One region of the Streptomyces daghestanicus genome, then DNA from elsewhere that is predicted to be linked to it. Evidence: riboswitches for the same ligand, from Rfam matches in the RefSeq annotation. Region 1 holds a riboswitch; the other holds the start of a gene.
The links. A riboswitch is a leader RNA that binds a small molecule or an ion and turns the genes downstream of it on or off. The one in region 1 is predicted to bind thiamine pyrophosphate.
Positions count from the first base shown of each region.

Region 1 (7,618 bases):
CATGACTGATCTCTTGGAGCACGGGCCGGTCGACGACCCGGCGTACGAGGACGCCTACCGCACCTGGCGGTCCTCGCTGACGACGCTGCTCGCGGACGCCGCACTGCTGGCGCAGTGGCAGGAGCGCCGCTACCGGTTCGCCCACCGGGTGGCGGCCCTGCTGACCAGCGCCGGCGAAGGCCGCTCCGCCGTGATCGGCCCGGTGCTGTACGGGGTGTTCGCCTCCGGGGCAGGGCTCTGTTACGTGGGCCAGACCCAGGAGGCCGAGCGCCGGCTTCGAGACCTTCCCGTGGGCGAGAGCCACCACCTGGCCAACACGGTGCCGCCCGAGGTGTGGGAGAGGGTGGTGGTGATCCGCTGGCCGCTGCTGCTCCCCGCAGCCCCGGAGGCCGAGCAGGCGGCGGTCGAGCGGATGGGCCTCGACGTGTGCGGCCTGGCGCTGGAGCACACGCTGCAGGTGGCGACGGCTCCGCCACTGAACAGCCGCCGTCGCCGGACGTCCGGTGACTGGCAGCCGCGTGATCTCGCCCGCAGCCGTTCCCGTGGCGCCGTCCATGCGCAGCACATACCGGAACTGGCCCGGCTCGCCCTCGGTGCCTGGCAGGCACTCGCCCGCACCGAACCCCCGACCGGTCCGGCGGTCGTGGATGACCGGGTCGGCCGGGTGGTGTTCCCGACGGCCCTGCACGAACCGTCCCGCGACGACCAGGGGTCTCCTCGCGCCCCGGGGCACGGGATTTGATCTGCGACACTGGTAAGGCCATGCCTAAGCCCGGAGAACTCATCTTTGTCGCGCCGCGCGGAGCCAAGAAGCCGCCGCGGCATCTCGCCGATCTTTCGCCCGCCGAGCGCAAGGAGGCGGTCGTCGCGGCCGGTGAGAAGGCGTTCCGGGCGAAGCAGCTGTCGCAGCACTACTTCGCGCGGTACGCGCACGAGCCGGAGCAGTGGACCGACATCCCCGCCGGTTCGCGGGAGCGGCTGCGCGACGCGCTGCTGCCCGAGCTGATGACCGTCGTGCGGCACCTGGCGACCGACGAGGGCACCACCCGCAAGACGCTGTGGCGGCTGTTCGACGGGACGCTGGTCGAGTCGGTGCTCATGCGGTACCCGGACCGGGTGACCATGTGCATCAGCTCCCAGGCGGGCTGCGGGATGAACTGCCCGTTCTGCGCCACCGGGCAGGCCGGCCTCGACCGGAACCTGTCGACCGCGGAGATCGTGCACCAGATCGTCGACGGCATGCGGGCGCTCAGGGACGGGGAGGTCCCCGGCGGGCCGGCCCGGCTCAGCAACATCGTGTTCATGGGGATGGGCGAGCCGCTCGCCAACTACAACCGGGTCGTCGGCGCCATCCGGCGGCTCACCGACCCCGAGCCCGACGGCCTCGGGCTGTCGCAGCGGGGGATCACCGTGTCGACGGTCGGGCTCGTCCCGGCCATCCACCGGTTCGCCGACGAGGGCTTCAAGTGCCGGCTCGCGATCTCCCTGCACGCCCCCGACGACGAGCTGCGCGACACCCTCGTGCCGGTCAACACCCGGTGGAAGGTGCGCGAGGTGCTCGACGCCGGACTGGAGTACGCGGCCAGGTCCGGGCGCCGGCTCTCCATCGAGTACGCCCTCATCCGCGACATCAACGACCAGGCGTGGCGCGGTGACCGGCTCGGGCGGCTGCTCAGGGGCAAGCCCGTGCACGTCAACCTCATCCCGCTCAACCCGACGCCCGGCTCCAAGTGGACCGCCTCGCGGCCCGAGGACGAGAAGGCGTTCGTGGAGGCGATCGCCGCCCACGGCGTGCCGGTGACCATCCGGGACACGCGCGGGCAGGAGATCGACGGGGCGTGTGGCCAGCTCGCCGCCAGCGAGCGGTAACCTGACCGACGTAAGAACACATCTTCATATTCCGACAGGGGAGCGCCACAGCGCTGAGAGTGCGGCACCGGCCGCAGACCCTCCGAACCTGGCCCAGGTCATTCTGGGTAGGGAGATCGGTCACCACTCGAGCTGTTGCGCCCTGCCCGGCACCCCGCGAGGGGCTCCGGGCAGGGCCGCGTCTTCTCCTGGACGTCCCAGGAGGAATCAGTGAGCATCACCAAGAAGGGCATGGCCGCCGCGGTCGTCGGACTGGGCCTGGTCGCCGTGTCCGCGTGCGGGTCCTCGTCCGGCGACGAGACGGCCGGGGACAGCGGAACCGTCACCCTGGTCAGCCACGACTCGTGGGCCGCGTCGAAGAACGTCATCGCCGCCTTCGAGAAGAGCTCCGGCTACAAGGTCAGGGTCCTGGAGGACGGCGACGCCGGGCAGGCCGTCAACAAGGCCGTCCTCACCAAGGACAACCCCCAGGGCGACGTCCTCTTCGGCGTCGACAACACCCTGCTCTCCCGCGCCCTCGACAACGGCCTGTTCCAGCCGTACGCGGCGAAGGGACTGGACGGCATCGACCGGCGCTACCGGCTCGACGACCGGAACCGGGTCACGCCCGTCGACTACGGCGACATCTGCGTCAACTACGACAAGGCCTACTTCGCCGAGCACAAGCTCGACCCGCCGAAGACCTTCGCGGACCTCGCGGAGCCCGCGTACAAGGACCTGCTGGTCACCGAGAACGCCGGGACCTCCTCGCCCGGCCTCGGCTTCCTGCTCGGCACCGCCGCCGCGTACGGCGACGGGGGCTGGGAGGCGTACTGGAAGAAGCTCAAGGCCAACGGGGTGAAGGTGGTCGACGGCTGGGAGCAGGCGTACAACGAGGAGTTCTCCGGGTCGGCCGGCGGCAGGAAGACCGGCGGTGACCGGCCGCTCGTCGTCTCCTACGCCTCCTCACCGCCCGTCGAGGTCGTCTACGCCGACCCGCAGCCCGACACCGCGCCCACCGGCGTCGCCACGGGCACCTGCTTCCGGCAGACCGAGTTCGCGGGCCTGCTGAGCAATGCCAGGAACCCCGAGGGCGGCAAGGCGCTCCTCGACTTCCTGATCAGCAGGACGTTCCAGGAGGACATGCCGCTGAACATGTTCGTCAACCCGGTGCTCGGCGACGCGAAGCTGCCCGCCGTGTACACCGCCAACATGCCGGACGTCACCGATCCGGAGACCATGGACCCGGCGAAGATCGCCGCACACCGTGACGACTGGGTCAAGTCGTGGACCTCGCTCGTACTGAAGTAGCCGCCCGGCGGCGGGCGGGCGCCGCGCGGCTCGGCCTGGTCGCCGGGCCCGTGGCGTTCTTCGCCGTCTTCTTCGCCTACCCGGTCGCCGCGATCGTCGCCCGGGGACTGAAGGACGGCGACGGCTGGCACCTCGGGCGGATCACCGAGGTGGCCGCCTCCGCCGACGTACGGCACGTGCTGTGGTTCACCACCTGGCAGGCGCTCGCCTCCACCGCCCTCACCCTGCTGATCGCCCTCCCCGCCGCGTACGTCTTCGCCCGCCTCGACTTCCCCGGCAAGCAGGTGCTGCGGGCCGTGGTCACCGTGCCGTTCGTGCTGCCGACCGTGGTGGTCGGCACGGCGTTCCTGGCCCTGGTCGGCCGGGGCGGGCTGCTGGACGACCTGTGGGGCGTACGGCTGGACACGACCGTGTGGGCGATCCTGCTCGCGCACGTCTTCTTCAACTACGCCGTCGTCGTCCGCACCGTCGGCGGCCTGTGGGCGCAGCTCGACCCCCGGCAGGAGGAGGCCGCGCGGATGCTCGGCGCGTCGCCCTTCCGGGCCTGGCGGCGGGTCACCCTGCCGGCGCTCGCACCCGCCGTGGCCGCCGCCGCGCTGATGGTGTTCCTGTTCACCTTCACCTCCTTCGGCGTCGTGCAGATCCTCGGCGGACCCACCTTCGCCACCCTGGAGGTGGAGATCTACCGGCAGACCTCCCAGCTCTTCGACCTCGGCACCGCGGCGGTGCTGACCCTGGTCCAGTTCGCCGCGGTCGCCGCGATCCTCGCCGTGCACGCCGCGACCGTACGGCGGCGGGAGACCGCGCTGAGACTGGTCGACGCGGCGGCGACCGCGCGCCGGCCGCGCGGCGGCGGGCAGTGGGCGCTGCTGGGCGGAGTGCTGCTCACCGTGCCGGTGCTGATCCTGCTGCCGCTGGCCGTGCTGGTACAGCGGTCCTTCGGGGACGGCGGGTTCGGCTACTACCGGGCGCTCACCCGTGAGGACGGCGGCACGTTCCTCGTCCCGCCGATCGACGCCGTCGGCACCTCGCTGACGTACGCCCTCGCCGCGACCGGGATCGCCGTGCTGATCGGCGGGCTCGCGGCCGCGGCGCTGGCCCGGCGGGACGCGGGCCGGCTGGTGCGGGGCTTCGACGCGCTGCTGATGCTGCCGCTCGGGGTGTCCGCGGTGACCGTCGGCTTCGGGTTCCTGATCGCGCTGGACGAGCCGCCGCTGGACCTGCGCTCCTCCTGGGTCCTGGTGCCGCTCGCGCAGGCACTGGTCGGGGTCCCCTTCGTCGTACGGACCATGCTGCCGGTGCTGCGGGCGGTGGACGGACGGCTGCGGGAGGCGGCGGCCGTGCTCGGCGCGTCGCCGTGGCGGGTCTGGCGGGAGGTGGACCTGCCGCTGGTGCGGCGGGCACTGCTCGTCGCGGCCGGCTTCGCCTTCGCGGTGTCGCTGGGCGAGTTCGGGGCGACGGTGTTCATCGCGCGGCCCGACAACCCGACGCTGCCGGTGGCCGTGGCCCGGCTGCTGGGCCGGCCGGGGGACATGAACTACGGCCAGGCGATGGCCCTTTCGACGATTCTGATGATCGTGTGCGCGGTGGCGCTGCTGGTGCTGGAGCGGCTGCGGACCGACCGGAGCGGGGAGTTCTGAGGATGCTGAGCCTGGAACGGGCGACCGTCCGCTTCGGCGGCCGGGCCGTGCTCGACGCCGTCGACCTCACGGTCGCCGAGCACGAGGTGGTGTGCGTCCTCGGACCCAGCGGCAGCGGCAAGTCGACACTGCTGCGGACGGTCGCCGGACTCCAGCCGCTGGACGCCGGACGGGTGCTGCTCGACGGCCGGGACCAGACCGGGGTGCCCGCGCACCGGCGGGAGGTCGGCCTGATGTTCCAGGACCATCAGCTCTTCCCGCAGCGGGACGTCGCCGGGAACGTCGCCTTCGGACCCCGCATCCGGGGCGCGTCCCGCGGGGAACAGCGGGCGCGGGTCGCGGAGCTGCTGGAGCTGGTCGGGCTGCCCGGCGCCGGACGGCGGTCGGTGGCCGCGCTCTCCGGCGGCGAGCAGCAGCGGGTCGCCCTCGCGCGGGCGCTGGCCCCCCGGCCCCGGCTGCTCATGCTGGACGAGCCGCTCGGCCAGCTCGACCGCTCGCTGCGGGAACGGCTGGTGGTGGAGTTGCGGGAGCTGTTCGGCCGGCTGGGCACCACGGTGCTCGCCGTGACCCACGACCAGGGCGAGGCGTTCGCGCTGGCCGACCGGGTCGTGGTGATGCGGGACGGGCGGATCGCCCAGCAGGGCACACCGTCCGAGGTGTGGCAGCGGCCCGCCGACGCGTTCGTCGCCCGGTTCCTCGGCTTCGACAACGTCGTCGAGGCGACCGTCGCCGGGGACGCCGCCGACACCCCCTGGGGCAAGCTGCCGGTCCCGGCGGGCAGCCCGCAGGGCACCCGGCCGGTGCTGGTCCGCCCGGCCGGCGTCCGGCTCGTCGCCCCCGGCGAGGGCCTGCGCTGCACGGTCGCCGCCCGCACCTTCAAGGGCACCCACGTCGCCGTGCGCCTGCGCCCCGAGGGCGACGCGCCCCCGCTGGAGGCGGCCTGCGTGCTGCGGGACGCGCCGGAGGCCGGGGAGCGGGTCGGCGTGGAGTTCGACGGGGCGGACGTGGTCGTGCTCGGGTGAGCGTTCCGCCGGGAGCGGACGCTGCCGCGCCGGGTGACCCGCTGCTCGTAGGGTGAGCGCATGACGACGCCGCTCGCGCACGACCGCTACTGCGACGAAATCCTCGCCCAGGCAGAGAAGTTCAGGGCGTTGCCGGCCGCCGGCGCCGACCCCGGGGCCCGGGTGCCGACCTGCCCGGACTGGACGCTGGAGGACCTGGTCCGGCACGTGGGCCGGGCGCTGCGCTGGACGGAGCACATCGTCCGCACCCGCGCCACCGCCGAGATCCCCATGGACCAGGTGCCCGGCGTCGAAGGCCCCGAGGAGCGCGGGGACGCCGACGCGCTGGCCCGGTGGCTGGAGGAGTCCGCCTCGGTGGTCGCCGGCGCGCTGCGGGCGGCCGGCCCCGACGCGTACGCCTGGTCCTGGGCGGGCCGGCACGACGCCGGGTTCTGGGCCCGCCGGATGTGCCACGAACTGGTCGTCCACGGCGCCGACGCGGCGCTCGCGGCGGGCCGCGCCCCCGAGCCGGTCGCGCCCGACGTGGCGGCCGACGCGCTGGAGGAGTGGCTGGAGATCGTGCGGTTCGTGCAGCGGGCCCTGCCGGACGGGCCGGCGAAGGACCTGCGGGCCCCCGGCCGCACCATCCACCTGCACGCCACCGACACCGACCCCGCCCTGAACGCCGAATGGGTCATCGAACTGCCCGACGCGGGCATCACCTGGCGCCGGGGCCACGAGAAGGCGACGGTCGCGCTGCGCGGCCCGCTCACCTCCGTGCTGCTCGTCCTCTACCGGCGGCTGCCGCTGGACACCCCCGAGGTGCAGGTCCTCGGCGACCGCGCGGTGCTGGAGTTCTGGCTGGAGAAGGCGAGCTTCGGCTGACACGGCGACGGCCCGCCCCCGGGAAGGGGACGGGCCGCCGCACCGGCCGCCGACGGATCGCCGGCCGGTACTGCCGACGGATCGTCAGCCGTTGCTCCTCGCGCCACGGCGGCGCATGCCGAAGAACACCGCGCCACCGCCGACGACGACCAGGGCCGCCGCGACACCGGCGATCAGACCGGTGTTGGAGTTGGCACCGGTCTCGGCGAGGTTGGAGTCACCGGCCGCCGGGGACGGGGCGTTCTCCCCGGTGTCCGTCGCCGGAACGGTGGACTCGCTCGCGGAGGCCGCCGGCGTCGACGGAGCCGGGGCCGGGGTCTCGGACTCCTCCTCCGCCGGGGTGGAGGACGATTCGGACGGGGTCGGCGTCGGAGTCGGGGACTCCTCCTCCTCGCCGCCGCCGCAGGCGGTGGCCGGGGTGGTGACGCCGCCCTTGATGTCCTCGTCCACGTACGGCTTCGCCAGCACGTGGACGCGGTACGTGGTGCTGGGCTTCCAGTCCTCGGCGAAGGTGATGGTGGTGCCCTCGCGGGAACCCTCCACCTCCTGCGAACCGACCTCGACCTCGCCGCCGTCGGTCTGGCGGAAGACGGTCACCGTGGCCTTGACGCCGGCGGCGTCGACATCGGTGACCGTGATGACACCCTTGTCGCCGTCGCACGAGGCGGCGGCGGAGAACTCGCCGATGTTGCAGGCGAGCGCGTTGCCTGCGGCGCCGATGGCGAGGGCGGCCGTGGCGGTCGCCACGCCGAGGGCGCGGACGCTGCGGCGGGAGGCCGCGCTTCTGAGTATGGGCAGGGGCACGTTGGTCCTTTACAGGATGCGCGGATGCGGGGGGTTCACCCGGGGCCGGTGCACACACTTTCGTGACACTGCGGTCCCAGGAGACTCACAGGTCTATTGGTATTGCCCGACCGGTGTCAACGCACATGT
Region 1 is NZ_BNDX01000008.1:585,215-592,832, reverse strand. Features, by position in the region: gene Sdagh_RS12015 (hypothetical protein) at 2-742, shown strand; gene rlmN (dual-specificity RNA methyltransferase RlmN) at 763-1,869, shown strand; TPP riboswitch at 1,896-2,001, shown strand; gene Sdagh_RS12005 (thiamine ABC transporter substrate-binding protein) at 2,080-3,159, shown strand; gene Sdagh_RS12000 (ABC transporter permease) at 3,135-4,799, shown strand; gene Sdagh_RS11995 (ABC transporter ATP-binding protein) at 4,802-5,821, shown strand; gene Sdagh_RS11990 (maleylpyruvate isomerase N-terminal domain-containing protein) at 5,882-6,685, shown strand; gene Sdagh_RS11985 (LAETG motif-containing sortase-dependent surface protein) at 6,770-7,483, opposite strand.

Region 2 (7,618 bases), on a different contig from region 1:
GGCTCTTGACGGTGTCGCCGAACAGGCCGAGCAGCCCGCGGTCCTCCTCGGTCTCGAAGCCGGCCGCCTCCAGCTCCCGCCGGGCGTCGTCCACGCTCTCCCCGGTGACGTCCGGGACCTCGATCCGCTCCGGCCCCTTGGAGACCGTCAGCGTCACGGTGTCGCCCTCGGCGACCCGCGTGCCGTCACCCGGGGTCTGCCGGGCCACCTGACCCGCGTCGTAGTCGTCGGAGGTCACCCGCCCGGCCGCGACCTTCACCTTCAGGCCGGCCCCGGTCAGTTCCGCCCGCGCGTCGGCCAGGTCGTCCCCGGTGACGTCCGGGACGTCTACCGCGCGGCCCTTGCTGACGGTGAGGGCGACCGCCGATCCGGCGCGCACGGTGGTGCCCGCCTTCGGCTCCGTGGAGACCACGAAGCCCTCGGGGACGTCCTCGCTGAACGCCTCGGTGACCATGCCGGGCTCCAGGCCGTCCGCATCGAGGACCGACCTGGCCCGGTCCAGCCGGTAACCCGACAGGTCGTCCAGCTTCACCGTCGCGGGGCCGTCGGAGAGGGTGAGCGAGACCGCGTCGTGGTTCCTGATCCGGGTGCCGGTGTCCGGGTCGGTGCTGATGACCGCCCCGCGCTCGACGGTGTCGCTGTGGGCGTGCCTGATCTCGCCGACGTCCAGCCCGGCCCGCTCCAGGCGGTCCCTGGCCTGCGCCTCGGTCTTCTCCAGCAGCGGCGGGACCTCGGTGAACTGGCCCGAGTTGATGTACCAGACGCCCGCGCCGACGCCGAGCGCCAGCAGGACGGCGACGACGACCGCCAGCGGGCCGCGCCGCGGTCCGGGACGGCGCCGCGCGGGCGGCGGGGTCTCCAGCCTGCTGGTGCGGTCGTAGCCGTCCCCGGCGGCGGGCTCCTCGTCCCCGTCCACCGGCAGCGGACGGACCAGGGGCAGCGACCGGGGGAGGACGCTCGTCCGGTCCTCCGCGGTGTCGTGCGCCCCGGACAGCGCCTGCGGCGGTACGGCGTCCAGCTGGGCGTCGGTGAGCGCGGCGCGGGCCCGGCGGGTCTCGCCGAGCAGCGCCACGGCGTCGTGCGGGCGGATCCCGGCGTTGCGGGCCGTCGCCGACGCCACCAGGGCGTCCAGCTCGTACGCCAGGTCCGGTACGGCGGCGGAGGGCGGCGGCACGTCCTCGTTGAGGTGCTGGTACAGGACCTGGGCGGGGGAGTCGCCGCGATGGGGCCTGGCGCCGGTCAGCATCTCGAACAGGACCACTCCGCACGCGTAGACGTCGACGCGGGGGTCGGCGGTGCCGTGCTCGATCTGCTCGGGCGCCAGGTAGGAGACGGTGCCGAGGACCGCGCCGGTGGTGCTGGTGACCGTGTTGACCGCCCGGACCAGGCCGAAGTCGGCGACCTTGACCCGGCCGTCGTCGCCGATCAGCACGTTCTCCGGCTTCATGTCGCGGTGGACGAACCCCGCGCGGTGCGCGGCGCCGAGCGCGGCCAGCACCGGCTCCAGGATGTCCAGCGCCGCCCGGGGCTGGAGCGCCCCGCGCTCGCGCAGCACGTCACGCAGGGTGCATCCGGAGACGTACTCCATGGCCAGGTAGACGTAGTCCCCGTCGGTGCCCTGGTCGAAGACCTGGACCACATTGGGGTGGGCGAGCCGGGCGACCGACTTGGCCTCGCGGATGAACCGCTCGACGAAGGTGCCGTCCGCCGCGAGCGTCGGGTGCATCACCTTCAGCGCGAGCACACGGTCCAGGCGGGTGTCCACGGCCCGGTAGACCGTGGCCATCCCGCCGACCGCGATCCGCGCGTCGACGCGGTACCGGCCGTCGAGCCGCTGCCCGACCAGAGGGTCCTGAAGGGTCGTGTCCACGCAGGTGAGTCTACGAGCCGTCGCTGACGGAGGGCTGGGGAAGGCGGGACCCCGCGCGCTACCGCGGCACGGCTGTGACACACTCCACGCGTCGTGGCCCGGGTCAGAACGCCGGCCGCTCCGGGTCCAGGGCGGCCAGGCCGTCCGTCGGGGAGGACGCCTCGGCGAAGTGCCGGCGCGGGATGCGCCCCGCCCGCCGGGCCAGCCGGCCCGCCTCCACCGCGTGCCGCATCGCCTCCGCCATCAGTACCGGCTCCTGCGCCCGGGTCACCGCCGAGGCGAGCATCACGCCCGCGCAGCCCAGCTCCATCGCCAGCGCCGCGTCCGACGCCGTCCCGGCGCCCGCGTCCAGGATCACCGGTACGCGCGCGTGCTCGACGATCAGCTGGAAGTTGTGCGGATTGCGGATGCCGAGTCCGGAGCCGATGGGCGAGCCCAGCGGCATGACCGCCGCGCAGCCGACGTCCTCCAGTTTCCGCGCGAGCACCGGGTCGTCGTTGGTGTACGGCAGCACCGTGAAGCCGTCGTCGACCAGGGTCTCGGCGGCGTCCAGCAGCTCGACCGGGTCGGGCAGCAGGGTGCGCTCGTCGGCGATGACCTCCAGCTTGACCAGGTCGGTGCCGAGGGCCTCGCGGGCCAGGCGGGCGGTCAGGACGGCCTCCCCGGCGGTGAAGCAGCCCGCCGTGTTGGGCAGGACGCGGATGCCGAGCCGCTCCAGCACGGAGAGGACCGAGCCGCGCACGGACGGGTCCACCCGCCGCATGGCGACCGTGGTCAGCTCGGTCCCGGACGCCGCCAGGGAACGTTCCAGCACATCGAGGCTGGGCGCCCCGCCGGTGCCCATGATCAGACGGGACGTGAAGGACGTACCGCCGAGGACGAAGGGGTCGTCGGCCATCGGGTCAGCCTCCTTGGACGGCGGTGAGGACTTCGACGCGGTCGCCGTCGGCCAGTTCCGTGGCCGACCACCGCGCGCGCGGGACGACGGTCTCGTTCAGGGCGGCGGCCACGCCGGACGGCGCCCGGGTGAGGGTGTGGACGAGGGCGTCGAGGGCGGTGCCCGGGGCCACCTCGCGCGGCTCCCCGTTGACCGAGATGCGCAGGCTCATGCGGACTGCTCCATGGGGGCGGGGGCGGGGGTGGGTGCGGGGGCGGCGGCGAACCGCTCCGGGGCGAAGGGGCGGGCCTCCTCCGGCAGCACCCCGGTGGTCAGGACGTGCGCCATGACGTCGCCGGTGACCGGGGTGAGCAGGACGCCGTTGCGGTAGTGGCCGGTGGCCAGCAGCAGGCCGTCCAGGGCGGTCGGGCCGAGCAGCGGCGCGTTGTCCGGGGAGGCGGGGCGCAGGCCGGCGAGCGTCTCCGTGAGGGGCAGCTCGGTGATGCCCGGGACCAGCTCGTGGGCGTCGCGCAGCAGCGCGTAGACGCCGCCGGCGGTGACCGTGGTGTCCCAGCCCAGCTCCTCGCTGGTCGCGCCGACGACGAGTTCGCCGCTCTCGCGCGGGACCAGGTAGAGGGGGTTGCCGCGGACCACCGCGCGGACCGTGCGGGTCAGCAGCGGCGGCCGGCCGGCCGGCATCGTCAGCCGCAGCACCTGGCCCTTCACCGGCCGGACCGGCGGCAGCACGCCCTCCGGGACGCCCGCGAGCCGGCCGCTGAGACTGCCCGCGGCCAGCACCACCCGCCCGGCCGGGAGCGCCATGCCGTCGGCGGTCACCACGCCCGTCGCCCGGTCCCGGTCCACGGTGAGCCGCCCGGCCGCCACCCGGTGGAAGGCCACGCCCGCCCGCTCGCAGGCGGCCAGCAGCGCCGCGGCCAGCCGCCGGGGGTCGATCTGGTGGTCGCCGTCCACCCGCAGCCCCCCGCGCACGCCGGGCGCGAGCATCGGCTCCAGGCGCCGGCACTCACGCCCCGTCAGCCACTCGGACTCCAGCCCCGAGCGGAGCTGGAAGGCGTGCAGTTCGCGCAGGTGGGCGCGGTCGTCGGCGTCGAGCGCGACGGCGAGGGTGCCGCAGCGGCGGTGACCGAGGTCCAGGCCGGTGGCGTCGGACAGCTCGGCGGCGAACTCCGGGTAGCGGCGGGCCGAGGCGAGGTTCAGGGCGAGCAGGGTCCGCTCGCCGTAGTGCAGCTCGGTGACGGCGGCCAGCATCCCGGCCGCCACCCGCGCGGCCCCGCCGCCCGGCGCCGGGTCCACCACCGCCGTGACCAGCCCGCGCTGCGCGGCCCGCCACGCCGTGACCAGGCCGATGACGCCGCCCCCGACGACCAGGACGTCGCACGCGGGGGACGCGTCGGGCGCTTCGGACGTGGATGACATGGGTGTCCAGCCCCTCCCTTCGCCGGCATGACCCGGATCAGGTTCGTACGGTCGGAGGCCGCCAGCCTCCCTCTCAGCCCGGTGCGTCCGGGCTCCCGCGAGTGCCTTACGTTGGCCACCCTAACCGCTCGTCATCCGCCTCTGTAAGGGAGCGTCCGCCCGTGGCACCTTCGCTCGATGGTCTCGTGTTCGCCCCGGTCGCCGACCAGGCGCCCGGCCAGGTGGGCACCCGTACCCGCTTCGCCTACCACGAGCGGGACGGCCGCGTCTGGGCCGAGTACGCCGGCGGGGACGTGGTGCGCGGATACCTGGTGGGGACCCGCGAGGGGGACCGGCTGGACTTCCGGTACGTCCAGCTCAGGACCGACGGCACCACCGCCTCGGGGCACTGCGTCTCCCAGGTCGCCGAGCTGCCGGACGGGCGGCTGCGGCTGGCGGAGAGCTGGGAGTGGGAGTCCCGCCCGGGCAGCGGCACGAGCGTGGTGGAGAGCGTGACGGCGCGGCCGGAGGACTGTGCAGCAGGTCACTGAACGTGCCCCCTGACCAACGGTGCGTCAGGTGTCTAAGGTGATCAGGTGAGTGAGCAGAGGCGGGAGCGAGGCGGCTCCGGACGGCGGGTGGTCGTCGTGGGCGCGGGCATGGCCGGCGTACAGACGGCCGTGGCCCTGCGCGAACAGGGCTTCACCGGCACCGTGACACTGATCGGCGCCGAACCGCACCAGCCGTACGACCGGCCGCCGCTGTCCAAGGCGATCCTGCTGGGCACCGCCGAGGGCTCCGCCTTCGACGTCGACTTCGAGGCGCTCGGCATCGAGGTGCGGCTCGGGCAGGAGGCGCTGGGCGTGCGCCCCGGCGCCCACCTGCTGGACACCTCCGCGGGGCCGGTCCCGTACGACTCCCTGGTCCTCGCCACCGGCGCCGAACCGCTGCGCCTGCCCGGCACCGAGGGCGTCCCCGGCGTCCATCTGCTGCGCACCCTGGACGACGCCGAACGGCTGCGTCCGGTGCTCGCCCGGCAGCACGACGTGGTGGTCGTCGGCGCGGGCTGGATCGGCGCCGAGTTCGCCACCGCCGCGCGGGAGGCGGGCTGCGCGGTGACCGTCGTGGAGGCCGCCGACCGGCCGCTCGCGGGTGCGCTGCCCGCCGCGGTGGCCGCTCCGATGACCGGCTGGTACGCCGACGCGGGCGTCGTCCTGCGCGCCCACACGCGCGTGGCGCGCGTCGAGCCCGGCGCGGTGGTCCTGGACGACGGCACGCGCGTGCCCGCCGGCGCGGTCGTCGTCGGCATCGGCGCCCGGCCCGCCACCGCCTGGCTGGCCGGCTCCGGCATCGCCCTCGGCGCGCACGGCGAGGTCCTCGCCGACGACCGGCTGCGCGCCTCGGTGCCCGACGTCCACGCGGTCGGCGACTGCGCCTCCTTCCCCTCCGCCCGGTACGGGGAGCGGCTGCTCGTGCACCACTGGGACAACGCCCTCCAGGGGCCGCGCACGGTGGCCGCCGACATCATCGGCGCCGCCGGCGGGGAACCGGCGCCGGTGTACGACCCGGTGCCGTACTTCTGGTCCGAGCAGTTCGGCCGGTTCGTCCAGTACGCCGGGCACCACCCGGCCGGCGACACCGTGGTCCGGCGGGGCGACCCCACCGGACCCGCCTGGACCGTGTGCTGGCTGCGCGCGGACCGTCTCGTGGCGCTGCTGGCGGTGGGGCGGCCCCGTGACCTGGCCCAGGGCCGGCGGCTGATCGAGTCCGGCGCGGCCCTGGACCCGGTGCTCCTCGCCGACCCGGCCAGGCCGCTGAAGGCGGCGACGGCGTGACCGGGCGGAACGCGTCGGCGCTGGTCGGAGGGGTCCGGTTTCCGCGTGTCAGTGGCAGATGGCAGGCTTGAGGGGTGACCGAGATTGACGCAAGGATCGATGCTCTCGTCCCCGCCTGGCTCACCCTTCCCGACATCGCCGAGATGTTCGACGTCGAGGTGACCCGGGTGCGGCAGCTGGTCAAGGACGGCCAGCTCATCGCCGTACGCCGCGGTGAGAACCGCGCGCTGCACGTGCCCGCGGCCTTCATCGACGGCGACAAGGTCGTCAAGGGCCTGTCCGGGACCCTGACGCTGCTGCGGGACGACGGCTACACGGACGAGGAGATGCTGGAGTGGCTGTTCACCCCGGACGACAGCCTGCCCGGTACGCCGGCCCAGGCACTCAGCGAGAACCGCGGCACGGAGGTGAAGCGCCGCGCCCAGGCGCTGGCCGTCTGACCGGCCGTCCGGCCCGCGCCTCCGGGACGCCGTGACGGGTCCATGACGCCGGCGGCGGTGTGCCCGGGGACCGGGTACGTCGTCGCCGGGGCGGGCCCGCGGCCGTGGGCTGTCGGCCTGCGGACGTGAGGTCCTGGGCCCGCGGCCACGAGGGGCCCGACCGGGGAGCGTCAGGCGCCGGGCCGGCGGCCCCGTGGCGCCGGGCCGGCAGCCGTTGAGGCGCAGGGCACGCGGCTCTCATCGCCACCCCCGGACGCTGGGCCGCCCCGCAGCCCTGCTCCGCACCACCAGCCGGGCCGGTGACCCACCAGGCCCCGCCACCGTCACCAGCACCAGAACCGGGCCCTGCCCGGCCGCCAGCCCGGACGAGGCCCCGCGCCCCGTCCGCCACCGAACACCGGGGGGACGCCCACATGCCCGACACGGCCACCACGACCGCCGCCGCCACGACCACCGACGGCTCCCCCCGCGACCGCCTCGCCGACGCCCGGCTCTACCTGTGCACGGACGCCCGCAAGCGCCAGGGCGACCTGCCGGAGTTCCTGGACGCGGTGCTGGCCGGCGGGGTCGACATCGTGCAGCTGCGCGACAAGGGCATGGAGGCCGCCGAGGAGCTGGAGCACCTCGCCGTGTTCGCCGACGCCTGCGCCCGCCACGGCAAGCTCCTCGCCGTCAACGACCGCGCCGACGTCGCCCACGCCGCCCGCGCCGACGTCCTCCACCTCGGCCAGGGCGACCTGCCCGTCCCCGCCGCCCGCGCGATCCTCGGCGCCGGCGTCCTCGTCGGCCGCTCCACCCACGCCGAGTCCGAGGCCGCCGCCGCGGCCACGCAGGACGGCGTCGACTACTTCTGCACCGGCCCCTGCTGGCCGACCCCCACCAAGCCCGGCCGGCCCGCCCCCGGCCTCGGTCTCGTCCGGTACGCGGCCGGCCTGCGCACCGACCGCCCCTGGTTCGCCATCGGCGGCATCGACCTGGACAACCTCGACCAGGTCCTCGACGCGGGCGCCCGCCGGGCCGTCGTCGTCCGCGCGCTCACCGAGGCCGACGACCCCGGCGCGGCGGCGGCCGAGTTCGCCCAGCGGCTCAGGAGCGCCCCCGCTGTCCAAGGGATGGACAAGTGAGCGACAATTCGGACAATCATCCGGCTCCGGTTGGGGGACCGCCGCCCCCTGGCTAA
Region 2 is NZ_BNDX01000016.1:1,165,194-1,172,811, forward strand. Features, by position in the region: gene pknB (Stk1 family PASTA domain-containing Ser/Thr kinase) at 1-1,870, opposite strand, end outside; gene Sdagh_RS31930 (thiazole synthase) at 1,974-2,768, opposite strand; gene thiS (sulfur carrier protein ThiS) at 2,773-2,973, opposite strand; gene thiO (glycine oxidase ThiO) at 2,976-4,184, opposite strand; TPP riboswitch at 4,182-4,293, opposite strand; gene Sdagh_RS31945 (avidin-fold protein) at 4,346-4,714, shown strand; gene Sdagh_RS31950 (NAD(P)/FAD-dependent oxidoreductase) at 4,760-5,998, shown strand; gene Sdagh_RS31955 (Rv2175c family DNA-binding protein) at 6,073-6,438, shown strand; gene thiE (thiamine phosphate synthase) at 6,852-7,562, shown strand.
Region 2: it holds a riboswitch for thiamine pyrophosphate, as region 1 does, so the genes downstream of both, thiO (glycine oxidase ThiO) here and Sdagh_RS12005 (thiamine ABC transporter substrate-binding protein) in region 1, are expected to answer to the same signal.